Regions from separate parts of the Desulfofundulus sp. TPOSR genome, predicted to be linked through region 2. Evidence: riboswitches for the same ligand, from Rfam matches in the RefSeq annotation. Region 2 holds a riboswitch; the other holds the start of a gene.

The links. A riboswitch is a leader RNA that binds a small molecule or an ion and turns the genes downstream of it on or off. The one in region 2 is predicted to bind cyclic di-GMP.
Region 1: another riboswitch for cyclic di-GMP. It lies ahead of G7K71_RS03865 (ATP-binding protein); the one in region 2 lies ahead of G7K71_RS09555 (SLC13 family permease).

What each region holds. Positions count from the first base shown of each region.
Region 1 is NZ_JAAOEF010000001.1:766,126-773,697, forward strand. It holds gene G7K71_RS03855 (PP2C family protein-serine/threonine phosphatase) at 1-704, opposite strand, end outside; gene G7K71_RS03860 (STAS domain-containing protein) at 712-1,032, opposite strand; gene G7K71_RS03865 (ATP-binding protein) at 1,050-2,294, opposite strand; cyclic di-GMP riboswitch class I at 2,513-2,598, opposite strand; tRNA gene G7K71_RS03870 (tRNA-Thr) at 3,206-3,280, opposite strand; gene G7K71_RS03875 (methylated-DNA--[protein]-cysteine S-methyltransferase) at 3,303-3,890, opposite strand; gene G7K71_RS03880 (DMT family transporter) at 3,924-4,859, opposite strand; gene cysK (cysteine synthase A) at 5,039-5,959, opposite strand; gene G7K71_RS03890 (hypothetical protein) at 6,107-6,253, opposite strand; gene rimI (ribosomal protein S18-alanine N-acetyltransferase) at 6,254-6,730, opposite strand; gene tsaB (tRNA (adenosine(37)-N6)-threonylcarbamoyltransferase complex dimerization subunit type 1 TsaB) at 6,739-7,443, opposite strand; gene tsaE (tRNA (adenosine(37)-N6)-threonylcarbamoyltransferase complex ATPase subunit type 1 TsaE) at 7,424-7,572, opposite strand, start outside.
Region 2 is NZ_JAAOEF010000002.1:212,390-219,961, reverse strand. It holds gene G7K71_RS09580 (sulfite exporter TauE/SafE family protein) at 1-687, opposite strand, end outside; gene G7K71_RS09575 (Crp/Fnr family transcriptional regulator) at 1,234-1,902, shown strand; gene G7K71_RS09570 (4Fe-4S dicluster domain-containing protein) at 2,097-2,603, shown strand; gene G7K71_RS09565 (nitroreductase family protein) at 2,645-3,166, opposite strand; gene G7K71_RS09560 (universal stress protein) at 3,332-3,766, opposite strand; cyclic di-GMP riboswitch class I at 3,932-4,021, shown strand; gene G7K71_RS09555 (SLC13 family permease) at 4,174-5,571, shown strand; gene deoC (deoxyribose-phosphate aldolase) at 5,626-6,300, shown strand; gene G7K71_RS09545 (glycosyltransferase) at 6,457-7,572, shown strand, end outside.

The DNA of each region.
Region 1 (7,572 bases), on a different contig from region 2:
CCCTTTCCCGTCACCTTCATAACAACCAGTGTCACGTCATCCTTTTGGGAAAAACCGCGGGTAAATGTCTCCAGGTCAGATAAAATGTTTTGTTTCATCCTGTCTGCATCAGCACCATTCTGAAGGCGAACTATCTCCTTCAATCGTTCCTGCCCGTACCTTTGCTCGCCCGGGCCACAGGCCTCCACAAGTCCATCGGTATACAGCACCACCGCATCTCCGTCGGCAAGAAAAAATTCCTCCACCCCTGACCCGAGGTAATCTTCCAGCAGGCCCAGGGCGACTCCCCGGCACCGGGCCACTTTCACCTTGCCGTCAGATAGAAGGAGGGGAGGGTGGTGCCCTGCATTGACACAGGAGAGGCGTCCAGCTATCCCGTCGTAACACAGCAGGCATAGGGTGGCAAAAGCCCCGCATTTCCGCAGTTCATCCCCTCCCACCCTGTTTAACCGGCGCACCACCTCCAGAGGATGGGGATTAATCCTGATACACTCCCGGAGCATATGGCGGATTGTTTCCATCAGCCGGGCCGCATGGAATCCTTTACCCATTACGTCTCCGATGACGGCAAACACGGTTCTCTCGTCGCAGGAAATAAACTCAAAAAAATCCCCCCCGACCTGTTCGGCAGGCAGGCTACACCCACTAACTTCCAACCCGTAAGCCCTTAGTATTTTTCCATTCCCTGTAATCACTTCTCCCATCCTGCTCCTACCTCTCTTCTCCGCCCGGAGCGGTGTTTTGCGCCAGGAGCCTGTCCAACCCTACCAGCCGCATCACCTCCGCCACATCAGGTTGCGGCCTCAAAATCAGCATCTGGCCCCCTTTTTGCCGCCAGTCGTTGCTAATGTCCAGCAAACTTTTCAAACCGGTGGAATCAACGAAAGAAACGCCCGACAGGTCAACTTCCAGCGTGTGTTCTCCCACTTTCCCAACAACTTCTTGCAACTGCGCTACTGTTTCCACGTCCAATTCACCGTTCAGCACCAGCCGGCACACCCCCCTGTCAACGTAAACATCTACTTTCAGCAACAAAATCACCCCCTCTTTCATTGGTCTTGTCCGGTTTTAATGCCGAAGTCCAGGGCCAGGGCGGTACCTGACGGTCCTGTATTAAGGTAGAGGTGGTCCGCATAGTAGAGCATCAGGGTAAATCCACACCCCAGGGAATTCTTGGTTGAATAATGTTGCATCAGCGTTGCCCGGGCCAATTCGCTGGTTTTGATTCCCGGACCCCGGTCCTGAACGATAATCCTGACGGTGTCCCCTGACTGCCTGGCTTGCCAGCAACCGCCCCCTGCATGTTTGAGAGCATTGGCCAGCGCCTCTGTCAAGCACAAGGCAATCGCGTGCTGCCTGCGGCTGTCGAGAACAGGCAAGGCTTCCCGCATTGCCCGGCGGGCTTCCGGAATGTCATGGGTCTGCCGGACCTCACCCCTGGCCAGTTCCGTCCCTTCTGAGATCACTTTTTCCATTTCTCCACTATTCACCAGGTATAACCGGCCCCCCGTTACCGCCGCTATGGCCTCCCGGTAAGCCTGCATCTCCTGCTGGTGCATCTTTCTCTCCTTTTCAATCACCTCGGTGATGTCAAAGGCCAGCAGTCCACCGCTCCTGTGGTCGAAAGGCACGCCGTGAAGGTCAAACACCTTTTGCCCGTCAGCGCTAATGATCACCTCGCGGCGGTGTTCGGCCTTGCGGATAGCCTGGCGCATCAGTTTTTCCGCTTCTTCCATAGGCAGGTCCAGGTCAGCCTGGCCCGAAAGGTAGCAGAAGCGCCCTCCTTCATATTTCATCACCTTCCCCACCCTGAGAGCGTTAATTAGTTCGGATTTCTCCACCTCAGCCAGCAGTTTCTCCCTGACCAGGTCCTGAAGGTGCTCCGGCAAGTGCCGGGAAATCTCCTGTATTAGCTCGCCGGCGCTTCCGGCCAGCAACTGATACTCCTCCCTGCTAAGACGACGGGCAGTCCCCTGCTTCCGGTGGACACACAGGATATCAAAAACGTGGACGTTATTTTTCCCTTTGAACGGTACCCCGGCCACCTCGACCCACAAGTTTTCCTGCAGCCTGATTACATACCGGCCCGGAACAGGAGCTTCCGTTTCCAGCCCAAACTCCGTGGTATTTAACACCAGGATGCGGGCCGGATAATGCCTGCCATGCTCATCTTCCAGTAACACCCGGACAGGCGGCGAAGGCACCCGGCGAAGGGGGCTTAGCTGGACAAAATACTGGCACTCCACACAAGGACGGTCCGGTTCTTTCTTTGCGCACTCAAGACACCGTTGCATTTTTTCACCACCCTTCTGCCTTTCAGCCCCTCCCGGCCCCATGCCCTTTCAATTGCCACAATACTGCCAGCAAACGTCCCAGCCATTGGCTCTGTTAGAGTCGACCTCTATACCCCAAATGGGTAAACATACTTTTATAAGCAGGAACGGCAGCCTGACCAGGCTGCCGCAACAAAAACATCATTAAAAAGAAAACAGAAAACAATCAATACCTTTATCGCGGCAGCCTGGCAGTCATACCCTTTAGGGCTGCAGACCCATGGCTTTGCGCCCCACCCTTTCGAGTGGTTTGCCTTTAACACAATAAAGACAATAAAGTTTTTAATTTAACAGTGAAAAGGCTGATTCAACACCGCCAGAACACAGAAAATTTTCGACCAGCGAAAAATTCAGCCCCTGAAGATCCTGTTAGGTATGGGAAATATGATGAGAGAAAATACAAAACAGGCCCGTGTGGATAAGAACGGACATGACGTGCTCCGCCAGCAACCAGAAGGAGCAGAGAGGAATTATCTCGGTAGGCGATTTGGAGGGTAAGTAAGCAGGAAGTGGAAGCTTTTCTATACAAGCCCCGCCAAGAAAATGAGAGGTTTTGGTATTTATTGCATTTAATACCGAAGAGAACATGTGTTCTATCACAATGGTCCAACATTTTTATCTTCCCGATCATTCCTTTCGACTCCCTTTTTAACAAAAATTAGACATGAAATTCCGTTTAAATGCCATCATTCACCAGTTTTCGATGTAAACAAAATTCATAACCACCGGTACCAAAGCATGTCTGCGGACAAGATACCTGCACCCAAAAGTTAATATACGATATCCATTTTTATTTTCCCTTCTGAATGAAGCAAGACAATGTAATATAATAAACAATAAACGCCGCAAACCCTTGCGGCGTCTAGCTTTTTTGGAGCTGGTGGTCGGATTCGAACCGACGACCTGCGCATTACGAGTGCGCTGCTCTACCCCTGAGCCACACCAGCACTTTTCTGTTGTCTCATTCGACTAACCCGGCGCCTTACTTATATTAACGCAAACAGAGTCATTTGTCAATTGGTATCGCCCGGTGGGACCGGGTCGTACGCCTTCGAGCTGCAACAGCTGCAGTTTTAAGGGCAAACCGCCGCCAAAACCGCCGGGTGATCCATCCTGGCGGATTACCCGGTGGCAGGGGATGACCAGTGGAACCCGGTTGGCCCCCAAAGCCCCGCCCACGGCCCGGGCGGCCCGGGGATTCCCGACGGCTGCCGCCACCTGCTGGTACGACCATAATTCACCGTACCCGATGTGCCGTACGAAACCCAGCACCCGGGCCACAAAGGGGGGGCACCAGGAAAGATCCACGGGAATATCCGTAAAGGAAACCGGCCGGCCCTGGAAATATTGATCCAACTTTTCTTCCAGGAGCGGAGGCCACCTTTTTAGCGCAGGCTCGCTGGTTTCATTAATTCTTACAGGCATTGGTTCATCCTGCAGGGCAGTCAGGGCTTCCTCCCGGCTTGGACGGGGAAATGTCAGGACCAGCAGCCCCTGCTTACCCCAGGCAGTACCAACCCAGCCCGCTTTGGTGGATAATAAATGAAGCCCATTCACAGAACGCCCCCCACAGCCGCAAAATAGAATAATCTATTTTTCTGCTGCCGCCCGGATAAAAATGGCCAGACCCGTGATAATAATCGCCCCGCCCACAAGCTGTAAGGGTGAAGGTACCTGGTGAAAAATGATATAAGCCAGAATGGTTGCCCCCACCGGCTCGCCAAGTATACTCACTGAGACCACGGCAGCCTTGACATAACGCAGGGCCCAGTTAAAAATGGTATGCCCGAAAATGGTGGGAACCAGGGCCAGGAGGAAAAACCACAGCCATGTGGAGGGCGGGTAAGGAAAAAAGGACAAACCGGTGAGCAGCGCACCCAGGAACAAAGTCACGGTACTGGCCCCGTAAACAACAAAAATGTACGGGAATAATGACAGGCGGTGCCGTAAACCGCGCCCGATCAATACATAGCCGGCAATAAAAATGGCCCCGGCAAAAGCCAGGATATCTCCCCAGAAAGCCTGCCCGCCGATCTGAAAATCACCCACACCCACAATAGTGCTGCCGGTTAAAGCCAGGGCTGCCCCCACAAGCCCCGTGCGGGCGATTTTTTCTTTAAAGATAAGGTAGCCACCTAAAACCACAAATAAGGGTTGCATGGTGACCAGCACGGTGGAGCTGGCAATGGATGTGTACTCAAGGGAAGTAATCCAGGCAGTGAAATGCAATGCCAGCAGCACGCCGGAAAGGCAGGCCAGCATTATGTCACGCCGGCCCATGGAGCGCAGTTCTTCCCGTCCCCTGGTCAGGGCAATGGGAGCAATCATGAGCACGGTAAACCCCAACCGGTAGAAGGCAATGACCAGAGGTGGAGCCATGGCGAGTTTGGTAAAGATGGAAGAAAAGGCGGCTCCCACCACCCCCACCAGGATGGCCAGGTAGGGATTGACAAAGGGGCGCTCCAGGCCGGTGGTTAATAAGCCTGAATCTTGTTGCAGCGGGCATTCAGATACCTTTGTGGGCATGTTCATTTGTCTCCTACTTTGAACGACCGGGCTGCCGTTTATATTCTATCGGTGAACGAGGAATTCCTGCAGGTTAAGTTAACTTCATCCGGCAAATCCGAAACTTATCCCCAGGATTATCTTTAAGTCAAATTTTGGGGGAAATCTGCTTAAAGCGGTACCCAATACGATTTTGTGCCTTATCCAAACAATTCAGTGGACAGGTAACGCTCCCCGGTGTCCGGGAGCAAAACCACCACGATCTTACCCCGGTTTTCCGGCCTGCCGGCCACCTGTAAAGCCGCCCAGACAGCCGCCCCCGCAGAAATACCCACCAGCAGGCCCTCCTCCCGGGCCAGGCGACGGGCGGTGTCCAGCGCATCTTCATCGGCCACCTTTATGATCTCGTCCAGCAAAGCCATATCTATTACTTCCGGTACAAAGCCCGCGCCGATGCCCTGAATTTTATGCGGGCCGGGCTTCCCGCCGGAAAGCACCGGTGAGGCGGCCGGTTCCACCGCCACCGCCCTCAGGGAGGGGCGGCGGGCTTTCAGAACGGAGGCCACCCCGGTAATGGTACCTCCAGTACCAACACCGGCCACAAAGAAATCCACTTCCCCTCCGGTATCCCGCCAGATTTCTTCGGCGGTTGTGGCCCGGTGGGCGGCCGGGTTGGCCGGGTTGGCAAATTGTTGTGGCATAAAGGCATTTGGATGGGAGGCCGCCAGTTCCCGGGCTTTGCGTACGGCCCCGGCCATACCCTCGTTCCCGGGGGTAAGGACCACTTCGGCCCCGTAAGCGGCGAGAAGCCTGCGCCGCTCCACACTCATAGTTTCAGGCATGGTCAGCACCAGCCGGTAACCCCGGGCCGCGCAAACCATGGCCAGGCCAATGCCGGTATTTCCGCTGGTAGGCTCGATGATCAGGGTGTCCTTAGTTATCAACCCTTTTTCCTCCGCCTCACGGATCATGTTGTAAGCTATTCGGTCTTTAACACTTCCGCCGGGATTAAAGTACTCCAGCTTGGCCAAAACAACGGCAGGTAGACCGAAAGCCATCTTTCGTAAACGAACCAGGGGCGTGGAACCAATCAATTCCGTCACGTCATTAAATATGCGCATGCAACCAACCTCCAGAGGTGAAAAGAAAATCCGTTAATAACATATCCCAGGAAACTGTGGGAATATATTTAAGGAAGATATCTTTTTGCACAATCTCATAAAGCGTGGTCCCGGAAACGGGTTACCAACCCGCTACTGTTAGCAATTTCACCCTCCACCCCCGGCCAGCAAAAAAGTGGCCAGACCGACACCCACCAGCCCAATGGTCCAGCCCGCGGGCAAATTGGCCAGCAGCCCCACCATGGCCACCCCGAGGCCGGCCAGGCGAATCAGCAAGCGCACGTTACGGTTCATCTAGTACTCACCTCCTGTGAAACCACCAAGAGGGTCCTTCCACATGATCACGGCGTCCTCGTTGGTGTCGGTGTAGTATCCCCGGCGCCGGCCCCGTTCCACAAAACCCAGGGATGCATAAAGGTGCCGGGCCACGTAGTTGGAGGTGCGCACCTCAAGGGTCATACGGCTGGCTCCCAGCGTAACCGCCCGGCGCATGAGTTCCTGCATCAGTTTCCGCCCTATATGGCGCCGGCGATACTGGGGATGAACGGCCACATTGGTCACGTGGGCCTCATCCAGAACCAGCCACATCCCGGCATAGCCGACCACCTTTTGACCCGCCAGAACGACGATGTATACGGCAAACTCGTTTTGCAACAATTCATATGTAAAGGCATGGCGGGACCACGGAGTGGTAAAAGAGACCTGCTCAATGGCCAGTACCTCATCCAGATGATCGCAGGACATTTCGGTAAAAGTCAGTTCCATAGGCATACACCGGCTTACCCTTTTTGTTTTTGAAGCCATTTCACTTCAGCTTCGGATAACCGGATGTAGTTGGGCAATAGCTCCAGGGGATCCCTACCTTCCCCGGCCATCAGCAGCCGGTAACCCAGCTCGGCCACCGGGGCACCCCGGGGCCAGCGGGCACTACCCGGGGCCAGAAAAACCCGGCTACCTAGTTGTTTTTTAAAGAATTCGCCATAAATGGGAACCCCGTCGCCCAGCACGGTAACGGGAAGCTCCAGGGGTTCAAAGCGTCGAACAAGTTCCTCAGGCCGGACCGCCATGGGACCTTCCAGGCGTTCCAGTTTCCCCTCGACCGTTCGATATATCGCCGCATAGACCTCGTCTTTCCGGGCGTTAAGAATGGGGCAAATTAACCCCCTTTGGCCTGTTAAAGGGTACGCCAGGGCATCCAGGGTGCTGATGCCCACAATGGGCAATCCCCAGACCTGGGCCAGGGTTTTGGCCGTGGCCATGCCTATGCGCAGGCCGGTAAAGGAACCGGGGCCCGAGGAAACGGCGATGCCCCCCAGATCCTCACGGGTAACTTGGGCATCTTCCAGTACCGCTTTGATCATGGGCAGGAGGTTCACCGAGTGGGTGCGCTGGTTATTAACCATCCGCTCGGCCAGCACCCTTTCCCCGTGGACCACCGCCACTGCAGCCACCGGGGTGGCGGCTTCAATGCCCAGCACAAACAAGGGCGCTCAGCTCCTTCACCAGTTCTTCATAACGCTTTCCCCGGGGAATGAGAAGAATTTCCCGTAATTCCGGTTCCCCGGGGAATCCTTTGAGGTAAATGTCCAGCCGTTTGGAAGGCAAAACTTCTT
Region 2 (7,572 bases):
GGCCGCCTCCTTGGCCGCCTTCTTGCTGGCCTGCCCCCGGGGGGTCGTTTCATATAAAAGAACGCCGCCCACCACAAAGACAAAAAGGCCAAACCATCCCTGGTACTGGCTGAAGCTCACCTTGCCGCCGGTCAGAGCGGGAATGGCCACAGCCCCCACAATGGAACCCAATCCCAGGGCGATACCCAGGGGCCAGGCCAGACGCTTGGCTTTTAAATAGTTAATGGTACTTAAAAGTGCTGACAAACCAACCAGCCACTGGTTGGAGGTACGGATACTGTCGGTAAGCAGCTTGTTCAACTGGGGTGCGGTGTTCTTAAAAGGCTTTACCCAGTCACCCAGGCCGTAAACGGTCATGTGGCCTACTCCAGCCATAATGCCGCCGAATGCACCCACAGTGGAGAAGATCCAGCCCACCCAGATGGCCCACAGGATGGCCACCAGGTAGTTGATCTTAGGCGCTCCGGGAATGCCGAAGGCTCCCCTGGGCGCATCGGGATCGATCTGCCCCTTACCCGTGCCCACCGGGGCTTTAGCTATGGCTTCACCCAGTTTTCCCTTCAAGCCGAGGTCACTGCCCACCACTGTTTCCTGCTGCGCCCCCACGCCGCTGGCGCCCAAAGCCAGAACGGCCAGCATCAAAAGCAGGGTGGCCAGGGCAATTTTATTGATAATTCCCTTCTTCATTTAATCCTCCCCCGTAATTAGTGATGAAAACCCTTATAAGTTCACGCACCTATTACTTAAACAGCTAAAAAGGCATGTGTTCACAATCACGCATGAATGATCGGGGTATGAAAACATTGATCAAAACTTTAATGTACTGTGGGACCACCCCCTTAATACAGGTGTTGAATAAAAATTCACCTCCCCCCAATGGATTTTTAAAATAAGACATACTTTCATGTGTTATAATTAAATATAATCAATGTATTAACATGTTAATGTCAGGAGCATGACAATCTAAAAGTCATCTTGAAGACAATATAATGTCATGCTCACGACACTGTTTTAAACAAAATTTCAAAAAAATAAAGACCACACCATCCAATTCCTGGTTTTTCAGGCTTCCCACAACCACCATTGACAGGAATGGAGAAGGGGGAATATAATAATTGCTAAACGTGTTAACTTTCCCTTTTGCGTTGTGAGTATTTGTTGCTTAATAGTTCCAAGAATTTTCTAATAAGTTGGTTGTCAATCGACCCTTTCTTACCGGGAGGGATAGACGGCATGTCACTACCGCACCTGGAAATAGCGGCATTAAATGAAGTGGAAAGGGCAATTATTCGCCAGGCGGGATTTACGGTGCACTATCCGAAGGGGCACGTCATTTTTGCCGCCGGTGACCCGGCCGACCGGGTCTACCTGGTGGAAAGCGGCTGGGTAAAAATCTACCGCTTGAATGCCGACGGCCGCCGGGTTACCGTAGGCAGTATCCGCAGTCCCGGGGAGTTGATGGGTCTGGCCGAAGCCCTGTGGGGAGGAGAACGTACCTGCTTTGCCGGTGCCATCAGCAATGTCAGCCTGGTGGTTTTGCGTAAGAACAAATTTGAAGAACTAATGGGCGCCCATCCTTTTCTGGCGATTAAAGTTGCCAAATTACTGGGAGTACGCATGCGGGAAGCGGAACAGATTATCCACGAGATGGTTTGCTGGCAAGCTCCCGGACGACTGGCCCTGGCCCTGTTAAAAATGGGCGAACGCTGCGGCGTGGAAACCAAAAACGGCATTAAACTGGGCGTGCAGCTTACCCACGAAGAACTGGCAAATATGGTGGGAACCTCCCGGCAGACGGTAACTTCACTATTGAACACCTTCAAGCAGGAAAAAAGCATTGCTTATGAAGGAAGAACTATCAGCATTGTGGATCCCGATAAGCTGGCTCGATGGATTATGTAAGTGTAGCCGGCCTTACAGGCCCGCTTGAGATATCTAACAAACCCCGCAAAAGAGCGGGGTTTATTTTTTTGACCGGTGAATCCGGTCAAAGTCTACCATTATTTATAAATAAAAATAATGCTTTAAAGAAGGTTATCTAATAAAAGTATCGAACTATAGTCAATATTACAAAGCGATTGTTGGGAGGCTAATCAATGAGCAAGTATTACCTGTACCAGGACGAGAAAAGATGCATTTCCTGCCGCAGCTGTGAAGTGCAGTGCAAAGTAAACAAGGGGCTCGGTGTAGGGCCTAAGCCGAATAAGGTTGCTGCGGTCGGCCCTGTTATCAGAAGCGGTCAAGCAATGGCAACGTATGTTTTCACAGCCTGCCACCACTGCGAGGATCCCTATTGCGTGCAGGCATGCCCGGTTGGGGCCGTCCAGAAACGCCCCAGGGACGGCATTGTGTTCATTGACCAGGAACTGTGTGTGGGGTGCCGGAGCTGCATTATGGCCTGCCCGTGGGGTGCGCCCCAATGGGATGAAGAAAAAGGTGTAGCTGTGAAATGCGACTACTGCAAAGATCGGATTGATGCCGGGCTCGAGCCGGCCTGCGTTACCGCCTGTCCCACCAACAGCCTTCTCTTTGGTCCGGCAGAACGTATGCCGGACGTAAAAAGGGTACGTTATATCCGCAAAAGATTTACAGGTAATGTATAACCGCTTCGCAAAAAAGCCGGCCGGAAATCCCGGCCGGTGGCCTAAATGTAACTCACAATTTCTTCTATTTCCCTCCTCTTGGGCCTCCGGGCCGGGTCGTCGGCCGGGTAACCCACGGGAATAATAGCTACGGGTACAAGCTCCGCGGGGATGCCCAGGCACTCCCTCACCCGTTCCTCGTCAAAAGCGCCCACCCAGCAGGTTCCCAGACCCAGGGCATTTGCGGTAAGCAGAATATTCTGCACCGCGGCGGCCGTATCCTGAATACAGTAAAGTCGCCGCCCCCGCTCGCCGTAAACCCGGGCCGAGCGTTCCGGTTCCGCGCAAACCACAATCACCACAGGGGCCTGGACTATAAAACGTTGATTTAAAGCGGCCTGTGCCAGGGCTTCTTTTTTGTCCTCCCGGATCACCACGTAAAAAAACCAGGGCTGCAGATTCCCGGCGGAAGGAGCCCAGCGGGCCGCTTCCAGGAGTTGATCCAGTAATGCTTCGGGCAGCGGATCCGGTTTATAGTGTCTTACGGAGTACCGGCTCCTCACCAGGGAGAGTATCGTGGACATGATCAATTTCCCCTCCTGCATCAAAATGCTCTTATATTATACCCCGGGACCCCCCATCTCGTGTGTTTTCACAACCGCCTTCTTAAAGCCTTCTTAAAGCCTTCTTAAAGAAATTCCCCTCTAATTTTCTCAGCATAAGCCCGGGCAACTACAATCGTTTTTCACTTACCTGACGATCATTACGGGGCAGGGGGACAGGTGCAGCACCTTATGGCTCACGCTGCCCAGGAAAAGGGACTTAATATCGCCAAAACCGCGGCTACCAATGACGATCAGGTCAAATTGACCCTCTGCGGCCAGGCGACAGATGGCTTCGGCCGCGTCTCCCCGTTCCACCGCGGCGGCTACGGCCTGGCCTTCCGCCCGAAAAATTTTTTCTACTGCTGCAAAGACTTTTTCCGCGCGGGCTTCTATTTCTTGATCCAGCTCCTTTTGCTGAAGCCAGGCACATACTCCGGGTTCGGGGAAAAGTTTATAACAGGAAGGCCCCACATATAAAGCCGTTACTGCAACTTCCGGGTTTAGTTTACTTAAGCGCAAAGCCTGTCTGGCAGCACGCATTGAATTCTCCGAACCATCCACGGCCAGAAGGATTTTCATGCCAACCACTACCTCCCCCAAAGACAATCTTTATTGCAGGATCTTCTACGTTATAGTGGAAAAAACCTGCATTATTAGAAACATAATTAAATCCCTATTGCCTCCACAGGGATTGATCAGCTATAATAAATACTGCACCAGGTAAAAGCAAAAAGAATACGGTGCTTACGGGTTGGGCAAACCGGGTGAAAGCCCGGGACGCTAAAGCCATGGGTCTAAGGTCCTTTTCAGGACTATGATCGCCAGGCTGCAACGGTACCGACTGCCGGGGGGGGTAGTCACTTGACTACCCCCCTTTAATTTTGCCTGAAATTAGTCACATCCTTATGTTCAACGGAGGTGGTTTCCTTAAACGTAGTAAGACCGGACGATTGTCGAAACAATATGAAAGAAAGGAGATGGGAAATTTGACCCCTCAAACGCAAGTTATTTTAGCTACGTCCGTCTTTTTACTTACCTATGCTATAATTATTTCGGAAAAGATTCACCGTACCGTGGCTGCTTTTTGCGGTGCGGCGATAGTCATACTGGCCGGCATTATTACCCCGGAACTGGCCGTCCATTACATCGATTGGAACACCATCGGCCTTTTAACGGGCATGATGATCATCGTGGGCGTTACCCGTGAAACGGGAGTTTTTGAGTACCTGGCCATCAAGGCGGCCAAAATGGCCCGGGGGGAGCCCCTGCGCATCCTGGCCGCCCTTGCCCTGGTCACGGCTGTACTTTCAGCCCTGCTGGACAATGTGACCACGGTACTGCTCATCGTGCCCGTTACATTTGCCATCGCCCACAAACTAAAGGTAAGCCCCCTGCCCTTCTTAATCTCTGAAATTATCGCTTCCAACATTGGGGGAACGGCAACCCTGATCGGAGACCCGCCCAACATCATGATTGGCAGCGCCGTGGGGCTCGGCTTTATGGATTTTGTGATTAACCTTACCCCGGTGGTGGTTGTAATTTATGTCTTGACCATCTCCCTCCTGCGCCTCATTTACCGCCGGGACCTGGTTACAAACCCTGAGAATCAAAAAAGTATCCTGGAGCTTAATGAATGGGACGAAATTAAAGACGCCGCGTTGCTGAAACCCTGCCTCTGGGTTTTGGGTTTAACCATTGCCGGGTTTGCCCTGCACCAGTTCCTGCACCTGGAGAGCTCGGTGATCGCCATGGCCGGGGCGGCCCTGTTGCTGGTAATCACCCGTTCCGACCCGGAACATGCCCTGCACGCCGTAGAATGGCCGGTTATCTTCTTCTTTATCGGCCTGTTTGCCCTGGTGGGAGCGCTGGAAGAAGTAGGGGTCATTGAAACCATCGCCCATTTTGCCCTGGAGGTTACCGGGGGAGAACTCCTCCCGGCCGGCCTTTTGATTGTCTGGCTTTCGGCCCTGGCCTCGGCCTTTGTGGACAACATCCCCTTTGTGGCGACCATGATTCCTTTAATTCAGGACATGGGCCGCCTGGGGGGCATAGAAAACCTCAATTTCCTGTGGTGGTCCCTTTCCCTGGGAGCCTGCCTGGGTGGCAACGGCACCATCATCGGTGCTTCGGCCAACGTGGTAGTGGTGGGCATGGCTGAAAAGAGGGGTACGCCCATCAGCTTCCTGGGTTTCTTTAAAGTAGCTTTTCCCCTCATGATCCTTTCCATTGTCATTGCCACAGCATACCTGGTGGCCTGGCTGCAATTTAATACCACTCTGGTGCTGGTAAGCACGCTGGCAGTAGGGCTGGCCTTGAGCCTGCTGTCAAACCTGCTGCAAAGGCAGCTCAAAATAGAAACCACGGTAACAACAGGCAACCAGTAATTCCCCGGCACCCGTTCACTTAAATAATAGTAATTTCACAAGGAGGGTTGGCGGTTGACCAGAAACCAGCTGGCCGCCATGATTGATCATACCCTGCTTAAACCCACGGCCACCACCCGGGACATCCGGCAACTTTGTATTGAGGCGATGGCTGAAGGATTCGCCGCCGTATGCGTTAATCCCGCCCATGTGGCATATGCCGCGAAAATACTTGCCGGTTCCCGTGTGGCAGTGTGCACGGTGATTGGCTTCCCCCTGGGGGCAACCACGCCGTCCGTAAAAAAGAAGGAAGCTGAAGAGGCCGTCAGAAACGGCGCCAGGGAAGTGGACATGGTCATAAATATTGGCGCCTTGAAGGAAGGAAACCATGACCTGGTCGTGGCCGATATCCGGGGAGTGGTTGAGGCAGTGACCGCCCTTTTGCCCGGGGGGCTGGTCAAGGTGATTATCGAAACAGGCTACTTAAACCACGGGGAGAAGATTACCGCCTGCCGGCTGGTACGTCAGGCAGGCGCCCATTATGTAAAAACCAGCACCGGTTTTGGCCCCGGCGGAGCCACGGTGGAAGACGTGAGGCTATTGCGGGAAAACCTCCCCCTGGAAATGGGCGTAAAAGCCTCGGGGGGCATTCGCACCACCGGACAAGCCCTGGCCCTCATCGAAGCCGGGGCTGCCAGGCTGGGTACAAGCGCCGGCCCGGCCCTGCTGGCCGGCCTGCAGGCGCAGTAAAAGTGAAAGCTGCTCACGCTGAAATTTCAACTTAACTACCTAGAACCATCGCAAAAAATTTTCCTCCACACTAACCAGAGCAGGTGGAGGAAAAAATTTTTTTCGGGCGAATATACTAGGGGTTTTAGGAAAAACTGCAGAGGAAGAGGGTTATTCATGGCCGGTATCAGGGATTATCAGGTTGTTGTTGGTGAACAACTCATTGAAGAAATTTACGAGCTGGCCCGGCAGCTTAAGGGGTGCAGGGTCCAGCACATTAATTCCACCCTTACCGGGGGCGGGGTGGCGGAAATTTTAAAGCGCCTCGTGCCCATGATGGAGGAAGCGGGCCTGGAAGTGCGCTGGGACGTCATCAAGGGGGATGAAGAATTTTTCCGGGTGACCAAAACCTTTCACAACGCCTTTCACGGCGTGCCCGTGCAAATAACGCCCGCCATGCTGGACACCTACCGCCGCATATCCCGGGAAAACTACGACCTGGTAGACCCCCGGGCGGGCTTTGTCATTCTCCACGATCAGCAGCCCCTGGGCCTGGCCGAAATCCGTCCCGGCCACCCGGGTCGCTGGCTGTGGTACTGCCACATTGATCCGGTAGACGTGAACCGGGAGGTGTGGGATTTTTTGAGCCCCTGGGCAAGGCGTTGTGACGCCGCCATCTATCATATCCAGGCCTACGCCCGGAATTTAGGTCACCGGCAATACTTCATGCCCCCGGCCATTGACCCCCTGGCCGAAAAAAACCGGGAGGTTTCGGCACAAGAAATTGATGCTGTTATGGAGCGACTGGGGATACCCAATGATCTACCCCTGGTGGTGCAAATTTCCCGGTTTGACCGCCTCAAAGACCCGCTGGGGGTTATCCAGGCCTTTCGCCTGGTGCGGCAGGAAGTGCTATGCCGCCTGGTGCTGGCGGGGGGCGGAGCCACCGACGACCCCGAGGGCATCCAGGTGCTCCAGGAAGTACGCCAGGCAGCCGCCGGTGACCCGGACATCTTTATTCTGGAGCTCCCTCCCGCCAGCGATCTGGAAATTAATGTGCTGCAGCGGGTTGCCGCAGTAGTGGTTCAGAAATCAGTACGAGAGGGTTTCGGGCTGACCGTAACCGAGGCCATGTGGAAATCCCGCCCGGTGGTAGCTTCCCCCGTAGGCGGCATTACGGTGCAGATAATTCACGGAGAGACCGGGCTGGCCGCCGCCACCACCGAAGAAATGGCCCGGGCGGTGGTTAGAATCTTGCGCGACCCCTCCCTGGCAGAAAAACTGGGGCAAAAC